2 linked regions of the Lacibacter sp. H407 genome follow. The protein of the gene in region 2 interacts with the protein of the main gene of each other region in a pairwise test. Links are inferred from orthologs where the notes say so. Each region holds a gene or a part of one and is shown on either strand. Other genes may lie near its edges.

Region 1 (11,490 bases), 3.4 Mb from region 2 along the record:
TTCTATTTTTATAGAACTTGAAGAGAAAACGATCTATTTACGTGATGGGTTGAACGAAGTATTAAAAGCATGGGGACAACCATACATCATTAATCAACTCGGTTCAATGATCAGCATTCACTTCAGCGATCATGCTGTGGTTGATTTTGCTACAGCAGCATCAGCCAACAACGAGTTATTCAAAAAGTATTTTCATGCGATGCTGAAGCGTGGTGTGTACTTACCACCATCTGCTTTTGAAAGCTGGTTCCTCAACAATGCATTAACGTATGAAGATTTAGATAAGACCATTGCAGCAACAAAAGAAAGTTTACAGGAGCTATAAATAAAAAGGGGCTGAAATTCAGCCCCTTTTTGTTATGCTACTTTTTCATCGCCTGTTAATGCAACAACAGGTTCTTCTTTTTTACTTTTCGTTTTCTTCTTCATTTTATTCAACCAGATCATTGTTCCTGTGATCGGCAAACTTGTTGCGATCAAACAAGCGAGGAAATAAAGGATCTTGGTAAACGTACCATATACGTTACCAACATGAATCGCTTTAATTGAACCGGCCACACGTTCATTAAATGGCTTCTTTTTAAAGATATCCAGCTTCACCACTTTCCCATTCTTGGGATCCATGGTGATTCTGTCACCAGCAGCAGGAGCAAAAAAGCCAAGCTTTGTTTTGCTGATCATTGTTTTTGCATCTGCATCTGCAGGCAAAGTGATCACATAATTTCCATTATACGCTAATAACTTATCTGCTTCTTTCACATAATCAGCAACAGATAATTGAACAGTTGCCAATGCAGTTGTATCTGCTGCGGCTTCTTTCTTTCCTTCACCTTCTTTACGTTCTCCTCCTTTTCCTCCTTCAGCCGGCTTATATGTACCCAATGTTTTTTGCAACCCAGTTCTGTACCATTCAAACGACCATTGCGGACCGGTCAATCCCATCAGCAATAAAAAGATCAATGAATAAAATGCAAGACTGTTGTGCAAGTCATGATTCACACGTTTCCATCCTGCATTCCATTTTATTTTTAATCCTTGTCGCCAATGTCTTACTTTTTGCGGGAACCAGATGATCAAACCTGTGATACAACCCAATGTAAAAATGATGGTTGCCCAACCGGTGATCATACTACCCAGCTTCCTGTTTTCTACGCCATCGATAATGGGCTTCTTCACTTTATCCAACAACAACCAACGATGTAAACTGAACATCGTTCCCATAAATTCTTTTGTACCATTTTTCTCTTTGGAGTTACCAACAATTGCACCTGTGTATGGATTTACCATATAGGTTGTACCACCTCTTGCTGTGCTATCCTCTTTCTTCTTTACATTGAATTGATAAGTACGGTTTAACTCTGCGGGAATCGTTACACTTGCTATAGTGCCACCTGTTTCCTGTTTTACTTTCTCTACTAACGAATCAACAGGAATACGTTCTTTACCTGCTACAGGTTGTACTTTGTATAAATGCGGCGCTGCTTTTTCAGTAAGCTCTGTATTGAACACATAAACGGTTCCGCTGAAACAAACAGCAATTACAATTAATGCACTGCTGAGTCCCAACCAGAGATGTATGTCATTGAAGAACTTTCTTATTCGTTGCCAACTGGTTTTTTGTGTGGTTATTTTGGCCATTTTTTTTCTCGATTATCTTCTTTTACGATTTGTTTAGTATGTCAAAAAGGGATCGCATTGCTACGAGTCCCTTTTTGACGTTGTTTAGTTATTTTTCTTGCTTAAAATTTATAGGCAACCGTAGCCACAAACTGACGTGGGGCAATTGGGTTGATGCTATAATTTTCATGCACGTAGTAATTTAAAACGTTTGTAAGGTTTGAAACTTTTGCAAGTAAAGAAAAACGCTTGATACTGTAGCCCGCAGTTATATCAACGGTTGTAAACGCTTCTACAGGAATCATACGGGAATAGTTCTGCGCCTGACCTTGGGTATTATTCCATCCACCAATACGATCGCCGATGTAAAATACTCCAATACCCAGCTTCAGCCGCTTCAAGGCTCCTTCGCTAAATGTGTAGAATGCACTTGCATTTGCAGTATGCGCCGGAATATTTACCAGTCGATCGCCTTCAATATAACTTCCTGTTTTGTCAGGCGTGTTGGTGTAACGCATATCGTTGTAGCTGTATCCTGCCATCATTGACAACCCTTTTATGAAATGCCCTGTAACATCCAGCTCAATACCATTGCTGGTTGTTTGTCCTGTAAGTTCTTTCAGATTGCTGTTGTTGTTCGGATTACCATTCTGATCGAACTGTGCTGTTTGTGCAAGATTATTATTGATGATCTTATAAGCTGTGAGGTTAACCGTTAATTTGCCTTTGAAGAATATATTCTTCACGCCTACTTCATATTGATCAATAATTGAAGCCGGCAAAACATTGTTGAATACATCGAGGCCGGTATTGATCGCAAATGAATTCGAATAACTTCCAAAGAGTGATACATTTGGTTTTACCCGATATACCAACCCGAAGCGGGGAGAAAATGCTCTGTCAACTTTACGCTTCCCTTTAGTAATTGCATCTGTTACAAGATTTGTGGTTGTTGACGGCACAGATTCCTGAAGCGACCAACGGATACCTGCCAATAATTTAAGTTTTTCTGTAATACTGATAAGATCCTGCACATAAGCACCTCCTCTGATTACCGGTGTTTGTACAAATGTTGTTCTTGTTGCCACAGGAATATCGGTACGACGAACAAATTTACTTTGATCAAGGATATTAATGCTATCGTAGATCTTTCCTTGTATATCGTAATTGTAAGTTTCAGTCACGTAGCTGTCGGCATCCACACCAGCTAAAAAGGTATGTTCAATTGAACCTGTTTTAAATTTTCCATTGAGGTTGACCTGACCTGTAAAATAATTTTCTTTTGTATCAATACGCCCCAGCGGACGTCCCCAGTCGCCATTTGCTTTTGCCTGAATCCGTTCTACTGAATAATAATCACGATCAAAGTTTTGATAAGAAACAACACTACTCAATTGCCAGTTGTTATTGAAGGCATGTTTGATGGTTGCAGATGCGGTGCTTTGCTGTGTAATATTATACTGCCAATCAGTTCCCATGAAACGTGAGCGTGGCACATCGGGAATTACAGTATTGCCTAATGAGCCAATACCAAAATCAGGTGTAAAATCATGCTTTAAATAATCGCCTTCCACAATCAGCTCCGTTTTTTTACCAAGCTTGAAAAGGAAAGAAGGATTAATATAATAACGTGCAGATGATACATTATCCCGGTAGCTATCAGTTGATTCAAACGTTCCGTTTATACGATACGCTACTTTTTTACTGATGGGTCCGTACACATCAAATGTTGGTTTCCACAAGTTGAAACTTCCTGCACGAACACTTACTTCGCCGCCAAATTCAAACTTTGGTTTTTTGGTAACCATATTCAATACGCCACCGGGTGATACATTACCATATAAAATAGCAGCGCCTCCTTTTAAGATTTCCACGCTTTCTAATGAACTGATCTCGGGCATTGCACCGCTGTTAACCCTTGAACCATTACGAAACATATTGGTTGATGAAAAGCCATAACCTCTTGCCGAAAAACTTTCCTGTGTGCTGGCTCTTGTTGTGCTGAGGTACACACCGTTTACGTTTCTCACCACGTCACTCAAACGTTGCGCCTGCTGATCTTTCATCACCACTTCACTTACGGATGCAATCGCTTGAGGCAGGTCCATTGGTTTAATAGCCGATTTGCCAAACACGGTTGCCCTATCATTCACGCCTCTGAAATAGGCGATCACGATCTCATTCAGTTCCTTCGCATTTTCCTTTAGGATAAAATTGCTTGTGAGCACTTCGTTTTCAGTTACCTGTATTTTCTTTTCAATTGTTTGAAGGCCTGTGAAAGACACGATCATGGTGTATTCGCCAACCGGTACATTACCTATTCTGTAAGAGCCGTCTTCAAGTGTAATGGTTCCTTTATTGATCTCCTTCAATACAATACTCACATGTTCTGCAGCCTTCCCATCAACAGTTGTAACAATGCCTTTGATCGTTTGCTGTGCAACCCCCGGAGTCACCTGGCTGTTTTGCTGACTTGTAGTTAATCCGGTGTTGATAATCTGCTGTGCACATATAGTTGATGTAAAAAGTGTAAAGAGAATAATTAGTTTGGTCCTTAATTTCCGTTCCATTGATCTTATGTATTATGTGTTTTTATAAGATGCAAATTTGGATCATGCCATTCCAAATCATTTACAGAATGAGGAAAAGCATTTACGCAAAACGGAAAGAGAATAAAAGAAAGGAAAATACTTACGAGTGTTATTAGCGGAACAACAACTCACAAGGCTTTAAGCCGGTATGCTTTTTAAACGCAGTAGAGAAATGTGAAATAGAAGAGTAACCAAGCATTGCACTTACATCTGTTACGCTTAGTCCTTTATCGTACAAAAGATATTTGGCATGTTCCATCCGTTGGCTTTGATAAAAATCAAACACAGTTGTACCAAACATTTCCTTGAACCCTTTCTTTAAATAACATTCATTGGTACCAACTTTACGGCTTAGTTCTTTAATAGTGATGGGATCGCCAATGCGTTGCAACAGTACTTCACGGGCCATGTTGATCTTTTCCCGGTCAGCTTCATTCGCCAAAAATTTACAAGAGAAGGTCTCTTCCTGCTTTTCTTCTACCAAACATTCAAGACCATAAAGAAGTAATGTTTGTAACTGACTGTTGACAAATATATTTTCGAGTGTATCGCTGTAATTATGCTGTAACAGATTCTCCAGAATTCCTTTTGTACGGTTGCAAAGATTTACAACGGTATAAAACGATTGTTTTTGTTTGAATGCAAGGATCTGATCGCTTTTTGTCTGGATGGTCTTTCCTTTTACAAACTGGCTGAGATAAGCTGCTGAATAACGAAAACTGAATACATCAAACGTAGCAACGGGTTCTTTACATACAGCCGATTGTTTTTTGCAAATACCGTTTGTGCATTGCTCGTTTGTACAATACCGGTTGCCTGAGATACAAAACCGCAGCTCAATACTTTTGTCTTTGGCAAGCTTTGGTTCATAATTATACGCCAGCATGCCCACATCTTCCATATTCCATTGCTGTTGTAATTGATACCGTTGAATACTATACTGCACCGAGCCGGGAATCTGTTTTTCCTGCTCAAACAACAATTCCAGCTCATGTGTCATGAGCGGGTGCTTGTGTGCCAATGTTAGTAAATCGTTCAACTGCTGCATCAGCGGCAAAGTTAAGTGCTGTAACGTCCTGAAATGCCTGTCATTTGACAGAGTTTTGTCATGTTTTGATCGGCTCTTTAAGCCATGCAAAAACAACCAATTGTGAGTTATTCCCAAATGCGGTTTAACCACTTCATTTTCAGGCTGGAAATTGTGGATTTCTTGGGCTAAAATCAGGTTGCAAAAACGCTTCAACCGCTGCCTTTTCCGTACATTTGTCCGAATATATTTTCACCACTCCCAATCAGATTTTTTGAGAAACATTATATGAGCACAGAGTTAACAGATCTACAGGAAAAAGCCCTGAGCGCAGCAGCACAAAATGCAGGTTATGGCGCCGACAGTATCCAGGTTTTAGAAGGTTTAGAAGCGGTTCGTAAACGACCGGCCATGTATATTGGCGATATCAGTGAAAAAGGTTTACACCACCTCGTGTATGAAGTGGTTGATAACTCTATTGATGAGGCATTAGCAGGTTACTGTAAAAACATTACGGTAAACATTCATGAAGATAACAGCATCAGTGTGCAGGATGATGGTCGTGGTATTCCCACTGCCATGCATACAAAAGAAAAGCGTTCTGCTCTTGAAGTTGTAATGACGGTATTGCATGCCGGTGGTAAATTCGACAAAGGTTCTTACAAAGTATCCGGTGGTTTGCATGGTGTGGGTGTTAGTTGTGTAAACGCATTGTCATCCAAGCTTCAGGTAACAGTTCAACGTGAAGGAAAAATATTTGAGCAGGAGTACCGCATTGGTGTTCCGCAATATCCCGTTCGTGAAGCAGGTGTAAGCGATATTACAGGTACAAGAGTTCATTTCTGGCCCGATACAACCATCTTCACTGCTTCTGTTTACAAGAAAGAAATACTGGAAGCACGTTTACGTGAATTATCATTTTTGAACAAGGGCATCCGCATTATCCTCAACGATCTTCGTGAAGTAGATGATAATGGCGCAACCTATACCAATACGTTTTTCAGCGAAGGTGGCATCACTGAATTTGTTGAATTGATCGAGAAGAACGGAAAGCGTAGTCCGCTTCTGCCTTTGGTGATCTACATGGATGGCCACGACCAAGAGAGCAATGTGGCAGTAGAAGTTGCGATGGTGTATAATGATTCGTACAGTGAACATATTTTTTCATACGTAAATAACATTAACACCATTGAAGGCGGTACACATGTAACCGGCTTCCGCAGATCAATCACCAGGGTGTTCACATCGTACGGAAAAAAAGAAGGCCTGTTTGAAAGAGCCAAGGTAGATGTGGAAGGTGATGATTTTCGTGAAGGTTTAACAGCCATCATTTCGGTGAAGGTTCCTGAACCGCAGTTTGAAGGACAAACAAAAACAAAACTTGGTAATAGTGAAGTAAGTGGTATTGTTGAAACATCCGTAAGCCGTACGCTTGAGGCTTATCTCGAAGAAAATCCACGTGAAGCAAAGAACATCGTTCAAAAAATTATTCTGGCAGCACAGGCAAGAGCAGCAGCAAAAAAAGCACGTGAACTGGTGCAACGTAAAACCGTTTTAAGCGGTGGCGGGTTACCCGGTAAACTGGCCGATTGTTCTGATCGTGATCCTGAACGTTGCGAATTATATTTAGTCGAAGGAGATTCGGCGGGCGGTACTGCCAAGCAAGGCCGTGACCGTAGCTTCCAGGCTATTCTACCGTTGAGAGGTAAAATCCTCAACGTTGAAAAAGCAATGGAACACAAGATCTACGACAACGAAGAGATCCGCAACATGTTTACTGCCCTTGGCGTAAAGATGGGCACACCGGAAGATCCAAAAGCATTAGACATCAGTAAGCTTCGTTATCATAAGATCATTATCATGACGGATGCCGACGTGGATGGTAGTCACATCGCCACATTGATCCTCACTTTCTTCTTCCGCTATATGACAGCTATTGTTGAACAAGGCTATCTCTATCTTGCACAGCCGCCGTTATACCAGGTAAAGAAAGGAAAAGACATGGCGTATGCTTGGAACGAAGAAGAACGCAAAGCATTTGTACTTCAGTTTGGAGCAGGCAAGGAAGACAGCGTAGGCGTACAGCGTTACAAAGGTTTGGGTGAAATGAATGCTGATCAGTTATGGGAAACCACGATGAATCCCGGCACCCGTGCATTGAAGCGGGTAACGATTGAAAGTGCTGCAGAAGCCGACCGTGTGTTCAGCATGTTGATGGGCGACGAGGTGGCCCCACGCCGAGAGTTTATTGAAACACATGCGAAATACGCCAATATCGACGTATAAGTTTCAGGCTGTTTCAGGGGGAAATGAATCTGATTATTTTGAGATAGAAGCGGCCTTTGGGCCGCTTTTTCGTTGATTTTCAATGACTAATATCTTGTGGAAAGCATTTTGGCCCGTTTTTGGCGAAAATCTGTACTTTAGCCTGAACCGGAGGCCGGATTTTTAACTAACCCCCAAAAAAATTAAACTATGCAATTAACAGCGTATAATGTAAAAACGAAAGAAAAAAATGTTCCTATCCAGAATGCAGTTGTTGAGCGTACTGCAAAAGGCGGATACATTGCTAAAGGTGATGATGGAAAAGGTAACAAGCTTACTGCTTTGTTAGGTGAAGCAAAAGCACTTGCTGCTATCGCTGCCGGAACTGCAAAGAAAGGTTGGGATTAATCTGATTCTATCCATAAAAAAAGTCGCCCTGTTTTGAAAGCAGGGCGACTTTTTTATTGTCGTAATTTTTATTAACAGCTAAACTTACAGCGGAAATCTTCTTGCTATCGCTCTTGTTACACTTTGAATGGATTGTTGAAACGGATAGTTCCAATCGGTTTGATTGGTAAAGCGTGTGCTCCATACCGTATACCCATCACGTACCAATGCGCTGCTCACAAACATATCGCTTGTGCGGGCCATACCAGTAGGAACACCAATGCCGGGAATGGTGCGATTAAGGATTCCGCCTACCACATCAACACCTAACGCTACTTCATCACTGAGAATATGATTTTGTGTTACTTTGGTTGATACCACTGCATCAACACCCAGTATTTTTGAAAGCTCCATTGGATCCATTTGCCAGGAAGCAGAATCAGTAATCCCTTTTTCTTCCAAAAGTTTTTTTGTACGCTCTGAACTTTGGAATTGTACCTGCGAATAACGACGAAGGCGGGTATCAACATACTGCACCAGATCAATGTATAATGCACGGTTCAGAAAAACAGTGTTTCTGTTGATGATCTCCTGCACCTGTTCAGGTGTTAATTTCTTTGGAATGTTACCTGTTACTTCGAGTTGTGCCGGGAGAATAGCGATGGTGCGGATGTTGTATTGCTGTACCCTTTCCATCATTTTTTTCCTTGCACAGGAATTGATCAGTAGTGAGAGAGAAATCAAGAGTAGAACTTGTTTCATAAAGTTTCGGTTTTTATTGAATAATACAATGTGTCATAGAATTGGAACAATTGGAATACCAAAATTAATAAAGGCTTTCGTTTATGAAAGCCTTTATCAATGAATTAACTTAAAAAAAGTAAAACTACTTGATGAAACGGATGGTAAAAGGATAGCGATACAACACATCGTCGGCCGCTTTTACCGCTGCAATAATATAGAGGATGAGCGAACCTATCCCGATAGCGATCAACAGGAAAATACCAATAATTAAAAAGATCAATGGTATGCAGATGATGCAGTAAATGAACATGCTGATCCCGAAATTCAATGCTTCTTTCGCATGTTCACCCACATAACGTGATTCATCTTTTTTTACGAGATAAATAATTAAAGCGGGGATGATGGAAAAGAAGATCGATAATACATGTGTAAGAATAGCGATGGATCGTTCGTCGCTGCTTACCTGTGCGTACCTGATCTCGCCTGAATTTGCAAAGTTTTGTTCCATGAATGAAGGTTTAATGTTTGAAAATGATCGGTTAAAGATGGAAGAAACAACGACTTTGTACACTTAAAAATAAGATTAAAATTTCGTTTTACATATAAAAAAGAACCCTGCGCAACAAGTACACAGGGTTGAACATCTCATCAATCTATCATCTTACTGCATTCCCTGCATAGCGCCTTGCGAACCTTCGCTTTCGGCTTTCATATTTTTACGCTTGAAGAGCGACATATCCATTTGCCCGAACTTGTAAGCAAGGTTGATACGGAACATCGGCACATCGTTTAACCGGTAGCTGTTCTGGATGTAGAATGAACTTGCCGAATACTGATCGAACTTTCTTGTTCCGAAAATATCGTTTACGTTAAAGGTTACTGTTGCTGCTTTGTTCTTGAGGAAGCTTTTTGAAATAGCAGCATCAATACCATAGTTCGCTTTAATATAACCTTGCGCTGCACTTTGTGCACCACCACCCATCGGCGGACCACCCATACCACTATTCTGGTTCACCGGTAAATTTGTTTTTGATTGATACGTAGCTGATAACTGCAGTTTAAAATCAGCAGGTAGCTTAAAGTTATTGTTCAGCTTTGCAAACCAGCTCCACATAGCAGCTTGTGATGTACCTGTAATATTGTCTGTATTGATCTTTGAATTATAAATGTTGAGGTTTGAATTCAGATCCCACCATTTTGTAACGGTGTTCTGTGTGGTGAATTCAATACCATAGGATTGGCTTGATTGTGCATTCTGATATGTACTCAATGGACGTTTTTCTCCGGATGCCAATGTAACTGTATCGAGGAAACGTGTAATTAAATTAGTGCTGTATTTGTAGTATGCTGAAACCAAAAGCATATTCCCTCCTTTGAAACTTTTTGAGTAAGATACTTCTGCTGAATTCGTAAACTCAGGCTTCAATGCTGCATTACCTCTGCTCCAGTTCAATTGATCAGTTGAATCAATAAATGGAATCACCTGCATAAAGAACGGACGGTTTACTCGCCGTGTTACACTGAATTGCAACTCTTGTTTATCACTCAACTTCTGACTTAAGAACAACGAAGGAAATAAACTCAACGGGTACTTATTGCTGAAAGTTTGTTTGGTATCAGTTAACTCACCAGTGTAGTCAGAACTTTCTGCACGTAAACCGACCTTATAACCGAAGTTATTTATCTGATTACCTACCGAAAGATAAGCAGCATACACATTGTCTTTGTTTTTGTAATTACTTGTTGCGTTTGGGATCACTACATACTCGTTTGTAGAGTTATTTAACATGTAATTTTCCTGGTTATTCGTCATTGTTCGCAACTGCACCCTTGCACCAGTTTCGATTTTACCAGCTTTACCAAACGGTTTTACATAATCTGTTTGAATGGTAATAAAGTTGTTAGTGCCGTTACCAAGGATCTGCTGCAACAACGTTCCTGTTTTTGTACCTCCATCTGACGTATAGATACCAGTATTGTAATTAAGACTGTTAGTGTTTGTTCCACTAAAAATATTGAAATCGCCTGTCAACTCTTCTCCTTCTTTCGGAAATAAATATTTGAAGCCGCCTTGCACACCTGTTGCATTAAACTCTCTCTTCGTTGCAGTTGAACGATTGCTGTAACTGATATAAGATCCATTGCTGTAAGTACTATCTGTTTTCAATACAGAGCCCGGGTTAAATTCGCCATGTACTCGTACGCCCGATAACGAAAGCGTTAAACGATTGGTTGCAAAATAATCGACACCTGCACGGCCAAACAGAAAACCACCATTCATTGTAGTATTGCCCGTTTGATTCACAAGGATATTAGGAGTTGTAAGCAAACTGGTGATATCAGTAGAACTTGTTGTACGGTTTTTCATTTGGTTACTGAATGCGCTGAGCGAAAGATTAAACTTTTGCTGACGCAGATTTAAACTTGCGCCACCGTTAATAGCACCACGTTTATCTACACCCACATTCACATTACCATTGTACCCATTCTTTTTATTCTTCTTTAAAACGATGTTGAGGATACCGGCATTACCACCTGACGCATCAAACTTTGCAGAAGGATTGGTAATGATCTCTACACTTTCAATTGCATCTGCAGGGATTTGATCAAGCGTTAACGTAGTTGGACGACCATCAATATAAATTTGTGGCGATGCATTACGCAAGGTTACATTTCCATCTATATCAACATTTACAGAAGGGACGTTCTTCATCACATCCACCGCTGTACCACCTGCACTTACAATATTCTGATCAACACTAAATACTTTTTTATCAATATCCATTTTCAATCGACCCTTTGTTGCTGTTACAACAACCTCTGATAATTCTTTCACTGATTTCATTAAACTCACTTTAC
Region 2 (11,653 bases):
AAATCTTAAGTGAACATTTTAAAATTTCTATTGATCAGGTGCTGCAATTACAAAACGAACTGGTGGTATTTCGTGCTCCGGAGATCAATGCAGAGCGGGTAACGTTTCAGGAATATCTGGAGGCGATGCTGCAATACATGAAACATTTCAATACGTTCAGCAATAAAAAGATGTTGTATTTCTGTAAGGACATCACCTTTTATCATTTCTACCTGTATCCTGAAATTGCCGCATTCAAAACATTTTTCTGGAGTAAGACCATTAAGGATTTGCCCGAGTACAAGGGCAAACTTTTTTCACTGGAAGAATTTCCATTGCTCGATTGCTTCAAGTTAGGACAGGATATCATTAAAGAATATAATAAGATACCCTCCCTTGAACTGTGGAATGCCGAAAGCATTAACAGTACGCTTAGCCAGCTCCGTTATTATAAAGACGGTGGTTATTTCAGGCACGCCGACGATCTCAACATTGTACTCGATTCATTTCAGAAATGCCTCGACCATATTGAACTGGAAGTAGAAAAGGGAATCAAGTTTATGCCCGGCGATCCGGAGATCGTTTACCGGGCTCCGATACAGTTTTACGTAAACGAAGTGATCATTGGGAGCAATACCATTTTGATGGAGCTGGATGAAACCAAACTCTCTTTTGTTACATATAATGTACTGAGTTATATCATCACCAAAGACCCACGCTTTAATGAAAAAGCATTTGCAAATTTCTTTACACTGGTAAGTCGTTCTTCCCAAATCAGCGGAACCGGCGAAAAAGACCGAAACCGCTTTTTTAACGCCATGCGGGAGAAGGTGAATGCGCTCCGAACTTAATACCGGCAGGTTCACTTAATTTTGCTGCCAATGATCATGCAGCAGCAACCCATCAAATTAATTGAATGTCCCCGTGATGCCATGCAAGGCTGGAAGACATTTCTTCCAACTGCAAAAAAAACAGAATACATCAATGCATTGCTGCAGGTGGGTTTTGATACCATCGATTTTGGCAGTTTTGTATCGCCCAAAGCCATTCCGCAAATGGCCGATACAAAAGATGTGATCAAAAATTTAGATTTGGGAAGCAGCAAATCCAAACTGCTTGCCATTATTGCTAATGAGCGTGGCGCAGAAGATGCGGTTTTGTTTGATGAGATCAGCTATCTCGGTTTTCCTTTTTCTGTTTCAGAAACATTTCAGCAGCGAAACACCAACAGCTCCATCAGCGAATCGTTCAAAAGGGTAGAGGCCATACAGGAACTCTGTATCAAAAACAAGAAACAACTTGTTGTGTATTTGTCTATGGGTTTTGGAAATCCGTATGGTGATGAATGGAACGAAGAAATTGTGTTCCGGTATGCAAACGAACTGGTTGAGCTGGGAATTGAAACTCTTTCTCTGGCTGATACCGTTGGATTAGCAACTGCCGAACAGGTGAAACGGATAACGGGTTACTTAGTTCAACAATTGCCAACAACTGAAATCGGTGTTCATCTGCATTCAACAAGCTTTAAGTGGAAGGAAAAACTGGAAGCAGCTTACACGGCAGGTTGCCGTAGGTTCGACGGAGCGTTGAAAGGAATTGGCGGTTGTCCCATGGCCAACGATGAACTGGTAGGCAATATGGACAGTGAGCTGATGATCCATTATTTTGAAAACCAAAACGGCTTACAGCTCAACCAGGAAGCGTTGCAAAAAAGCCTGGTGTTGGCAGCTGAAATCTTTCATACATGAACTTCTTAACGCATATTGATATTAAGCCCTTGCCGGCGCCCATAACGCATCAACACTCAATTTTATTAGTCGGAAGTTGCTTCACGGAGCATATCGGAAATAATTTGAATGATTTGAAATTCAATATACTGCAGAATCCAAATGGTATTTTGTTTGAGCCTGTGAGTGTGTGCAGGAGTTTGGTATCTTATCTGCAAAATAAGCAATACGAAGCCGATGATCTGTTCCTTTATAATGAGCTTTGGCAAAGCTGGGATCACCATGGCCGGTTCTCAAATCCGGACAAGGAAACTGCACTTGCAAACATCAATGCATCGCAACAACAAGCGCATGTGTTTGTGAAAAAAGCCGATTGGCTGATCATAACGCTTGGCTCTTCTTTTGTTTATAGAATGCAGGAAGAAAACCGTTTTGTGACCAACTGTCACAAAGCACCCGGTCAATGGTTCGATAAATACCTGATGCCGATCGATGAGCAGATCGCATTGCTGGACAACTGTATTCACCAGCTATTTCATGCAAATCCAAAGCTGAAGATCATATTCACCATTAGTCCGGTAAGGCATTTACGGGATGGCGTTGTCGACAACAACCGCAGCAAGGCCCGGCTGCTGGAAACGGTGCACCATTTGGTGAATAAATTCGACCGTTTGTTTTATTTCCCGGCGTACGAACTCGTGATCGATGTGCTACGGGATTACCGGTTTTACGACATTGATCTGGCACATCCAAACTATACAGCCACGCAATTTGTGATGGAAAAATTTTCTGACTATGCTTTCCGTGAACCAACCAACCAACTGATCAAAGAGATCCGCCAGATCGTAACAGCACGCAATCACAAACCATTTCATCCGGGCTCAAAACAGCACCAACAATTCCTCCAACAGCACCTTGAACTGGCCGTACGGCTGCAAGCCGAGCATTCATATCTGCATCTATCTGAAGAAGTTAGCAATTTCCGGCAGCAACTTTTATCGTATAATTAATATTATGTTAAGCGCCCACGTCACACGCAATCCAAAAGACCCACGCACTCGTGGGAACTACAACTACTCTGCACTATATTTAAGGCGAAACTAAAACTACTTTATGAAGGAACATGCAAAGTTCGGCTTAGGCGCATCGTTGCTGAGGACTAAAAAACTTATTGATTTAGATTTCTTGCAAAAAAGGGAAAATATCAAATCCCCTTTCTATACATCCGTTTTTATCGAGGTTCTTGTTAATCTCAACCACATACTTCAATTCTGCCGACATGAAGAAAACGGATTTGAATTGAGTGGCTTTTTTAATGAAGATATTCCAGTTTTTACTACTAAGAAAGATAAGAACTCATACAACGATGCTGTAAGTCTAATAAGATTCATGAGAAACGTAGCATGTCATACAGATTCGGATTACAGAATCACAAAAAACGACAAACTATTTTCATTCGTTTTCGTTACAAAAGGAAATGAAAGCGCCCCGATTGAATTGCAGCATTGTAAATATGATGATGATATAGCGGCTGTTTTTGGCGACCACTTTATTTACATCAATCGGCATATTGTAAAATCCTATGAAAGAGTTTACGAGATAATATTATCAGATAAGAGATTTGGCCTTTACAAGAAACTGGCGGAGGTCGCCTTTAATGCCAAGAAATAACTCTTTATTGTAATAGGTTTGAAAATCATCAAACAGTTGCCTAACAAATTCATTCTCTAATTTGTCAAGTTCAGAAACTCCGTTAGAGGCATCGTTCGATGCCTCGTTCTTAATATCAGTATTATTTAGATTTTCATCCACCCCAAAGTTTTGAGGCCTAGAAATACACAAGGGCTACGCCCTATTTCCCTAACGTCTTTTGTCTTACGTGTTCGCCATCCGAAACGTCTTTGTTTTATTCAACTTACAAATCCGTTTCCACAAATTCAACCGCTTAGACATAATATTGAGTTATCAGATTGTCGTACCGCTTATTCCAACCCGCCGTGGGAAGTCATAAGCTACATAAAAACAAAAAGTCGCCCACTAAGAGCGACAATCTTATAACAAATTTTTATGTTAAACAGCTGGCCGAGAACTTTCACGAGCACATTTGCTGCTTCTCGATAATGAACAATATAATGCTATCCAGTTCAACCCCGGCCCTGTTCATAGCATCCATTATTTCAGCCCTGTTTACGTTGGCTGCAAAGCTTTTTTCTTTCAATCTTTTTTTCACTCCTTTCAGTTCCATGCCGGCATAACCTTCGGGACGCATCAGACTGTATGCATGGATCAGTCCGCTGAGTTCATCGAAGGCATACAGAATTTGATCCATTCTTGTTACAGGTTCTACTCCAAAATGATTCGGTCCATGGCTGGCAATGGCTCTGATAATTTCCGGATCCGTTTGCCGTGCTTCCAACTCTTCAATGATCTTTTTACAATGCTGCTCGGGCCATTGATCCCAATCGGCGTCATGCAGCAAGCCGGCCATTTCCCAGCGCCATTGATCGGCTTCCGGAAGCTGTTCTTTTTCAGCCGCCCAACATTTCATTAAATGCGCCACCTGTTTCATATGGAGCTGTAGTCGTTCATTCTTTACCCAATCTGCAAGCAGATCGTATGCATCTTCCCGACTCATAACATTGCCTGCATTTTTCGAATCTCCAAATATTGTTCTGTTCAATAATAACGACATAGCCAATTCTTCTTTGTTTGAATTAAATGTAATGAAAAAGGCTGTCCGTACGGACAGCCTTTCAGGTAATTCTATACAACCGGGCTTATTGATTCAATGCCTGGTATTTTGTATCGTATTCTTTTTCTTTGTCTTTGTTACCAAGAAAGCGATGAACTTCTGTTAACAGATACAAGGTTGACTTGTATTCATTTTTTGTACGCTTGTCTTTCATTTGATCAGCCGTCATAGCAGAATAGATTGCGTTGGTACGATCAAGCGGAGCAATCGCTTCTTTCATACGATCTTCCATTTTCTTTTTCATATCGTTGCGCTTCTGTACATCGGCCGGTGCAGAACCCTTCACTTTCTTGATTTCTTCCTGAATAAAGGCAGCTTCGTTGAAATGTGTTTTACCCATCAACAAATGTGCTTCCGGTTTTTTAGGATCAATTTCAATGGCTGTATTCAGACTTGAGATCAATTTTTCAAAGTAAACTGTTTTCTGCTCAGGCGTTGCTTTTGTATCCATGTAGAGCCAGTTGAAAATTTCTGCAGCATAATCGTAACGTACATCATAATCTTTTGGATCAATTGCTACGATCTGCTCATACTTATTGAAAATGGTAACGGGATCTGCATCTTCTTTACGCATTTTATCAAGATCCAGTCTGTCGTAATAAGTATCTTTTGGATAGAGAGCACGACCCATATCTGCGTATTTCTTTGCCAGTGCTTCGTTCTTATTTGTGTTGTGGTGATACGTTAAGTAACGGTAGCAAACATCATAGCCTTCGCCACCAATATTTGCATCACAAATTTTTGTAAAGAACGATACAACTTCTTCTTTGTTTTCCAACTGCATGGCAGCAGCACCTGCATAATAATAAAGAATGGTATCTACTTCGCTGAGTGCCCATTTGTTTTTGAAAATGAAACGTCCCACTTTATCAGCATTCTTATAACCATCCAATGCAGCCTGGTAGTTACCGCTGTTATACGATTGGTTAGCTTCCTTTTGCATTTCAAGGTAGTTTTCAAAAACCGGATACTGACGTGTCATCATAAACACTTCCGATTGTTTTGGATCGAGTTCCATTGCTTTTTCATATGCCTGGAATGATTGCATCCATGCATCCGGCACAGTTGCTTTTAAATTGGCATCTTTTGCGATTTGTCCATAGATCAATCCTTTATAATACCAAGCCTCCCAATTCTTCTGTTCTTTTTCATTGGCCAATGCAAGGTCAACCGATTCTTTGGCCTTTGGCCAGTCTTTCTTGTCGAAAAAATTACGCACCTTCTTAATATCCTGTGCGGATAAACCGAGGCAAAACATTACAGCAATCGCTGCGAAAAGAAATTTTTTCATCTCCTTATTTTTTGTTGTTTTTATTGTAAGATGTTGAACACCATAAACTGATCGTTTTTAATTTATGGCTCATTCCAGGTTTCGCTTTTACTATTTTTAATTAGTCCTGTACATCAGATGGTTCAACCGGTACTTCCGTTGCATCCTCTTCGTCCGGCTCATCCATACGGGTAATGGCTGCAATTTCATCGCCTTCATCTACCCTGATCAGTTTCACACCTTGTGTAGCCCTGCCTTGTTCGCTGATCTGGTTTACCTTCATACGAATGGTGATGCCACTTTTACAACTGATCATCAGATCTTCTTTCTCCGTTACTTCGAGCATCCCAACCAACGGACCGGTTTTGTCGGTTACATTGATCGTCTTCACTCCTTTCCCTCCCCTGTTGGTCATGCGGTATTCATCGATCGGCGTACGCTTACCGTATCCTTTTTCACTCACAACTAAAACGGTTCTGGAAGTATCATCCTTATTTACACAAATCATACCAACCACTTCATCGTTATCATCATCCACTTCAATACCGGCTACACCAATGGCTCCACGGCCCGTTGGTCGCACTTTTGCTTCAGGGAAACGAATAGCACGACCACTCTTCACTGCCATCATGATCTCACTGTTGCCATCGGTCATTTTTGCTTCCAGTAATTGATCACCTTCATTAATGGTAATTGCATTTACACCGGTTGCACGACGTCTGCTGAAGTCTTCCAACAATGTTTTCTTGATGATACCCTTCTTTGTACAAAGTACAATGTAATGATTCTTCACAAATTCTTCATCATCCAGGTTGGCCACGTCAATAATTGCACGCACCTTATCATCCGGTGGCAATTGCATCATATTCTGGATAGCACGTCCTTTACTTGTTTTATCACCTTCCGGAATTTCATAACTCTTCATCCAGTAACATCTTCCCTTTTCAGTAAAGAATAATAATGTATGATGGGTAGATGCAACAAAGAGATGTTCTACATAATCTTCTTCTCTTGTTTTACTGCCGATGGCTCCACGTCCGCCTCTGCGTTGCTGACGATATTCAGTTGCAGAAGTACGCTTGATATATCCATGATGTGAAATGGTGATCACCACATCTTCTTCTTTGATGAGATCTTCAATACGCACTTCATTATCCAGGTACGTAATTTCTGTTCTGCGCTCGTCGCCAAACTTATCTTTGATCTCTAATAATTCTGTTTTAATTAATTCATAACGCATAGGTTCATTTGATAAGAGTTCATTCAAATGATTGATCAACTTCATCAGTTCATCATATTCATTCTTGATCTTATCACGCTCCATGCCGGTTAAACGTTGCAAACGCAATTCAAGAATTGCTTTGGCCTGTATTTCATCGAGGCCCCAACCTGCATTGATCAGATTTTCTTTTGCCACATCAGGAGTTGCAGAACTGCGGATGAGTGCGATCACTTCATCAAGATGATCCAGTGCAATGAGATAGCCCAATAAAATATGTGCCCGTTCCTGTGCTTTGCGTAATTCGTATTTCGCACGGCGAACCACCACTTCATGACGGAATTCAACAAACTCAGAAATAAGATCTTTTAAATTGAGTGTACGTGGCCGTCCTTTTACCAATGCCACGTTGTTGATACCGTACGATGTCTGGAGTTCAGTGTATTTAAACAGTTGATTGATGATGACGTTTGCAACTGCATCACGTTTCAGATCAACAACAATACGTGTACCTTCTTTCTGGTTACTTTCATTGTTTACATGAACAATACCTTCGATCACTTTTGTATTTACAAGCTGACCGATCTTATCCGTCAACGCATCCCGGTTTACCTGGTAAGGAACTTCGGTAATAATGATCTGTTCACGACCACTTGTTTTTGTTTCAACCGTTAACTTACCACGCAACACTACCCGTCCACGTCCAAAATGAAAACCTGCTTTGATACCTTCCATTCCAAAGATGGTACCTGCTGTTGGAAAATCGGGTGCTTTTACAAACTGCATCAATTCATCGATGGTGATCTCACGGTTATCGATATACGCAATACAACCATCAATTACTTCACCAAGATTGTGCGGCATCATGTTCGTGGCCATACCAACAGCAATACCGCTGGAGCCATTCACCAATAATTGAGGAATACGTGATGGAAGTACAGATGGTTCCGATTCTGAATCATCAAAGTTGTTCTGGAAATCGACTGTTTCTTTATCAATATCATCCAGCATGCTTTCCGTCATACGTTGCATACGCACCTCCGTATAACGCATGGCCGCCGGGCCATCACCATCCTGGTTACCAAAGTTACCTTGTCCGTCAACCAATCTGTAACGCATACTCCACTCCTGTGCCATACGCACCATTGCATCGTACACGGAACTGTCACCATGCGGATGGTATTTACCTAACACTTCACCCACAACTCTTGCACTCTTTTTGTAGGCTTTGTTGTAGTTCAATCCCAGTTCTTTCATCGCAAAAAGAATACGACGGTGAACGGGTTTTAATCCATCTCTTACATCAGGTAAAGCACGACCAACGATTACCGACATCGAATAATCGATGTAGGCCGTTTTCATTTGCTCTTCGATATTAACGGGAATTATGCGGCCATTTCTATCCGGGCCGTTTTCCATTGCATTTTCAATTTGATCCATAGCTTATTTTGTGCCTTAAAATGAGGCGGCCAAAGATACCGAAAAGCAAGGGGAACAAAGCAGAAACCCAGCCTTTATTTTGACTGTTTTTCAACAATTTACTGCCGTTTGTGGATAAGAAAAACGAGATAGAAAATAAGTAAAAAATGGGGTTAGAAAACATTGGTTGGGCAACCTAATCCGGAGCGGCGTTTTCCACCAAAACGACTGCCACTTCCTGCACCTGATCGATCGCCTCCTGTTAAGCGGTACGTGAGTGTAAGACCAAGAAAATAGTAGTTGTCTTTGTATTGCGGACTGCCTCTTTTTTCAAGATCTACCGGATAGGGATCGTTTGAATGTGTTGGTAACTCGGGTGTGCGGAACGCCATTTCAACTGCTTTTGGACCACGTGCCAGTAACAATGCATTTTGATCGATATAGGAACGGCTTACATCATCCATGTAATCTGTAAACGTTTTGCGATATCCAAATTCAAGCCCCACATCAACCCTGTCGGTTAAAACCATACGCACACCCACTCCAAAAGGAACGGCAAATTGAGTGAGACTGTAAGGCTGCCTGTCGGGATAACCAGCCACACCTTGTCCTTCAGTTGAAAGTGGTTTCAGAAATACTTTGTTCCCTCCCTGATCAAATGCATATGGATTGTTATAAAACCCTCCCAGCCCGCCAAAGACATATGGCGAAAAAACCCGGTTATCCATACCAAGGAAATGATATTCGGCTCCGGCATGGAGTTCAATAATATTGGTTTGGAAACTGAGATTACGCAACTGGTTGGCCGGATTGGCTTGAAAGCGATCTTCGGCTCCCACTTTAGCCACATGCAATCCGCCACGTAACATCACAAAAGGATTGATATCATAACTGGCCCATAAGCCAATTGAATAACGGGCTTGTTGAAACGTAAGTGCTTTGTCTTGCAGATCGCCGCTATAATTTGCGAGCCCACCAAACAGATTCAAACGCAAGTCCTGGGCAATTGAGAAAACACTAACTGTAACGGCGAAAATTGATAAGATCAGTTTCTTTTGCATGATTGTTTTGTTTTGCAAAAATAGAGCCAGTCTTACATGAGGTCGGAGATAAATGAAACGAACGGACTTACTTAAATCGTATGCAAGTTAGCAGATTGCTGTTGTTTTTTGTAATTGGCAGAAGTTCACTGAAAAATCTTTAACCTTGCCGCATATTAAATTGATTGCATTATGAAACCCGATAACGGCCAATACTACCCTTCTTATTTGCGGCTCGAAAGTATACTCGATAGTCAGCATCCCTTAAGTTTTGCAGAAGGACAGGAACCGGCGCATGATGAAATGCTGTTCATCATTATTCATCAGGCGTATGAACTTTGGTTTAAACAGATCTTGTTTGAACTGGACTTTGTAAAAAAGGTATTCAGTAAGGAAAAGGTGGATGATAACAGTGAAGACCTGAACCTTTGCCGCCATCGTCTGCAACGGGTAACACGCATACTTGCCTTGCTGAACCAGCAGGTAACGGTATTGGATACAATGACGCCACTCGACTTTCTTGAATTCAGGAACCTGCTTACTCCTGCCTCCGGTTTTCAAAGCAAGCAGTTTCGTTTAATTGAAGCAACGCTCGGGTTGAAGATGGAAAAGCGTCATCAACAGGATTATTACAAACGCACCAACGAAGGAGGCTTTGCACAAAAAGATTTTGATGAGATCAATTCCATTGAAACCTCTTCTACCATTCTTCAACTGGTGAATCAATGGCTGGAGCGGATGCCTTTTTTTGATGACAAATTCTGGCAGAGTTATAACAACGTATATCCTGCTACGCAAATGCATCCATTCTGGAATGATTACCGTTCGATTTATCAAAACAGCCTGACCGAAAGGGAACAACACAAGCTGTCCGATTTTGATGCACAGTTCATTGCAGAAAAACAAGCTGATGGATCGTTCAGTGATGCAGCGATGCGAAGTGCATTGTTCATTATGCTGTATCGTGACTTTCCGGTTTTTCAAACTTCGTTTCAAATACTTGATACCTTAATTGAAATTGATCATTGGCTGGCAGGCTGGCGACATAAACATTATGTAATGGTGCGGCGTATGATCGGCATGCGTGTGGGCACAGGTAACACAACCGGTGCAGGTTACCTGGAAGGTGCGGTTCAACAGCATTATATATTTAAAGACCTCGCTGCTTTGTCAACCTATTTGATTGAACGGAAACGATTACCAAAGTTGCCGGATGAATTGATTAAGGCGTTGGGGTTTCTGAGTTGATACTGATTCATAAAATAAAAATTGGAATCAAACCACCTGATGGGATGATGCAAGTATTTACTCTGGGAAAAGTTTGTAAACAAAATACATTCTGTTTTGTTGCTTGATGGATGCAGGAATTGATCAATATTGTTTGGTTTAAAAAGGATCTTAGACTTACTGATCATGCTCCATTGGCCGCTGCTGTGAAAAACGGTTTACCTGTATTGTTGCTTCATTTCTTTGAACCTGGCTTGATGGGTGCTGCCGACAGTGATGAACGGCACTGGCGTTTCATTTATGAATCAATTGAAGAAATAAAAGCAAAGCTTCATTACAATCAAATTCACTTCTATTCGCTCCATGCCGAAGTAATACCTGTACTTCAGGAATTAAAAAGCATTTACAATATCAAAGCTGTTTTTTCACATGAAGAAACCGGAAATGCCATCAGCTACGAACGGGATAAAGCAGTTGCTGTTTTTTGTAAGCAACACAACATACAATGGATAGAGCATCCAACCAACGGCATCATACGCGGTTTAACAAATCGTAAAAACTGGAGTGAACGATGGACGGAAACCATGACGTCAGCAGAGCACACGGTGGAGCTCTCTGCAATTCAAGCAGTGCAACTACCAGCATCGTTTGATGTGCATGATGCTTGTGAAACACTCCCAAAAAATCTGACAAAAAGGAATCCGTTGTTTCAGCCAGGTGGAGAAACCGCAGCCTGGCGTTATCTGCATTCGTTTCTAAACGAACGCTACGTTACTTACAGCAGGCATATATCAAAACCGGAAGAAAGCAGAAAAAGCTGCAGCCGCATTTCGCCTTATTTAACATACGGCAATGTGAGTATGAAACAGGTATATCAGGCAACAGTAAAAGCGGCACAAGAAACATCGTATAAACGACCGCTGCATTTTTTTACCGCCCGTCTTCACTGGCATTGCCATTTCATTCAAAAATTTGAAAGCGAATGCCGCATGGAATTTGAAAACCTGAACAGAGGTTTTG

The links.
Region 1: the proteins of gyrA (region 2) and gyrB interact in binary tests that used the Escherichia coli proteins (3 or more experiments, as listed by UniProt). The link is inferred for Lacibacter sp. H407 from one-to-one orthologs.

Annotation. Positions count from the first base shown.
Region 1 is NZ_JBBKTU010000001.1:523,418-534,907, forward strand. Bases 5,069-8,022 are described here. They hold gyrB (DNA topoisomerase (ATP-hydrolyzing) subunit B), read left to right. Parts: upstream 5,069-5,523; coding sequence 5,524-7,521; downstream 7,522-8,022. Other genes in these bases: WG989_RS02265 (helix-turn-helix domain-containing protein), read right to left, coding at 5,069-5,256; WG989_RS02275 (hypothetical protein), read left to right, coding at 7,711-7,908; WG989_RS02280 (hypothetical protein), read right to left, coding at 7,993-8,022. Also shown: hemL (glutamate-1-semialdehyde 2,1-aminomutase), read left to right, coding at 1-325; WG989_RS02255 (PepSY-associated TM helix domain-containing protein), read right to left, coding at 358-1,638; WG989_RS02260 (TonB-dependent siderophore receptor), read right to left, coding at 1,740-4,187; more of WG989_RS02265, read right to left, coding at 4,321-5,068; more of WG989_RS02280, read right to left, coding at 8,023-8,649; WG989_RS02285 (DUF4870 domain-containing protein), read right to left, coding at 8,774-9,139; WG989_RS02290 (outer membrane beta-barrel protein), read right to left, coding at 9,293-11,490. UniProt on the Escherichia coli protein: DNA gyrase negatively supercoils closed circular double-stranded DNA in an ATP-dependent manner to maintain chromosomes in an underwound state.
Region 2 is NZ_JBBKTU010000001.1:3,966,168-3,977,820, forward strand. What follows is about bases 5,619-8,735. They hold gyrA (DNA gyrase subunit A), read right to left. Parts: upstream 8,388-8,735; coding sequence 5,850-8,387; downstream 5,619-5,849. Other genes in these bases: WG989_RS17120 (hypothetical protein), read right to left, coding at 5,619-5,749; WG989_RS17130 (DUF6089 family protein), read right to left, coding at 8,540-8,735. Outside these bases: WG989_RS17095 (helix-turn-helix domain-containing protein), read left to right, coding at 1-830; WG989_RS17100 (hydroxymethylglutaryl-CoA lyase), read left to right, coding at 861-1,727; WG989_RS17105 (GSCFA domain-containing protein), read left to right, coding at 1,724-2,716; WG989_RS17110 (hypothetical protein), read left to right, coding at 2,820-3,377; WG989_RS17115 (HD domain-containing protein), read right to left, coding at 3,799-4,398; more of WG989_RS17120, read right to left, coding at 4,484-5,618; more of WG989_RS17130, read right to left, coding at 8,736-9,427; WG989_RS17135 (tryptophan 2,3-dioxygenase family protein), read left to right, coding at 9,599-10,654; WG989_RS17140 (cryptochrome/deoxyribodipyrimidine photo-lyase family protein), read left to right, coding at 10,765-11,653. UniProt on the Escherichia coli protein: A type II topoisomerase that negatively supercoils closed circular double-stranded (ds) DNA in an ATP-dependent manner to maintain chromosomes in an underwound state.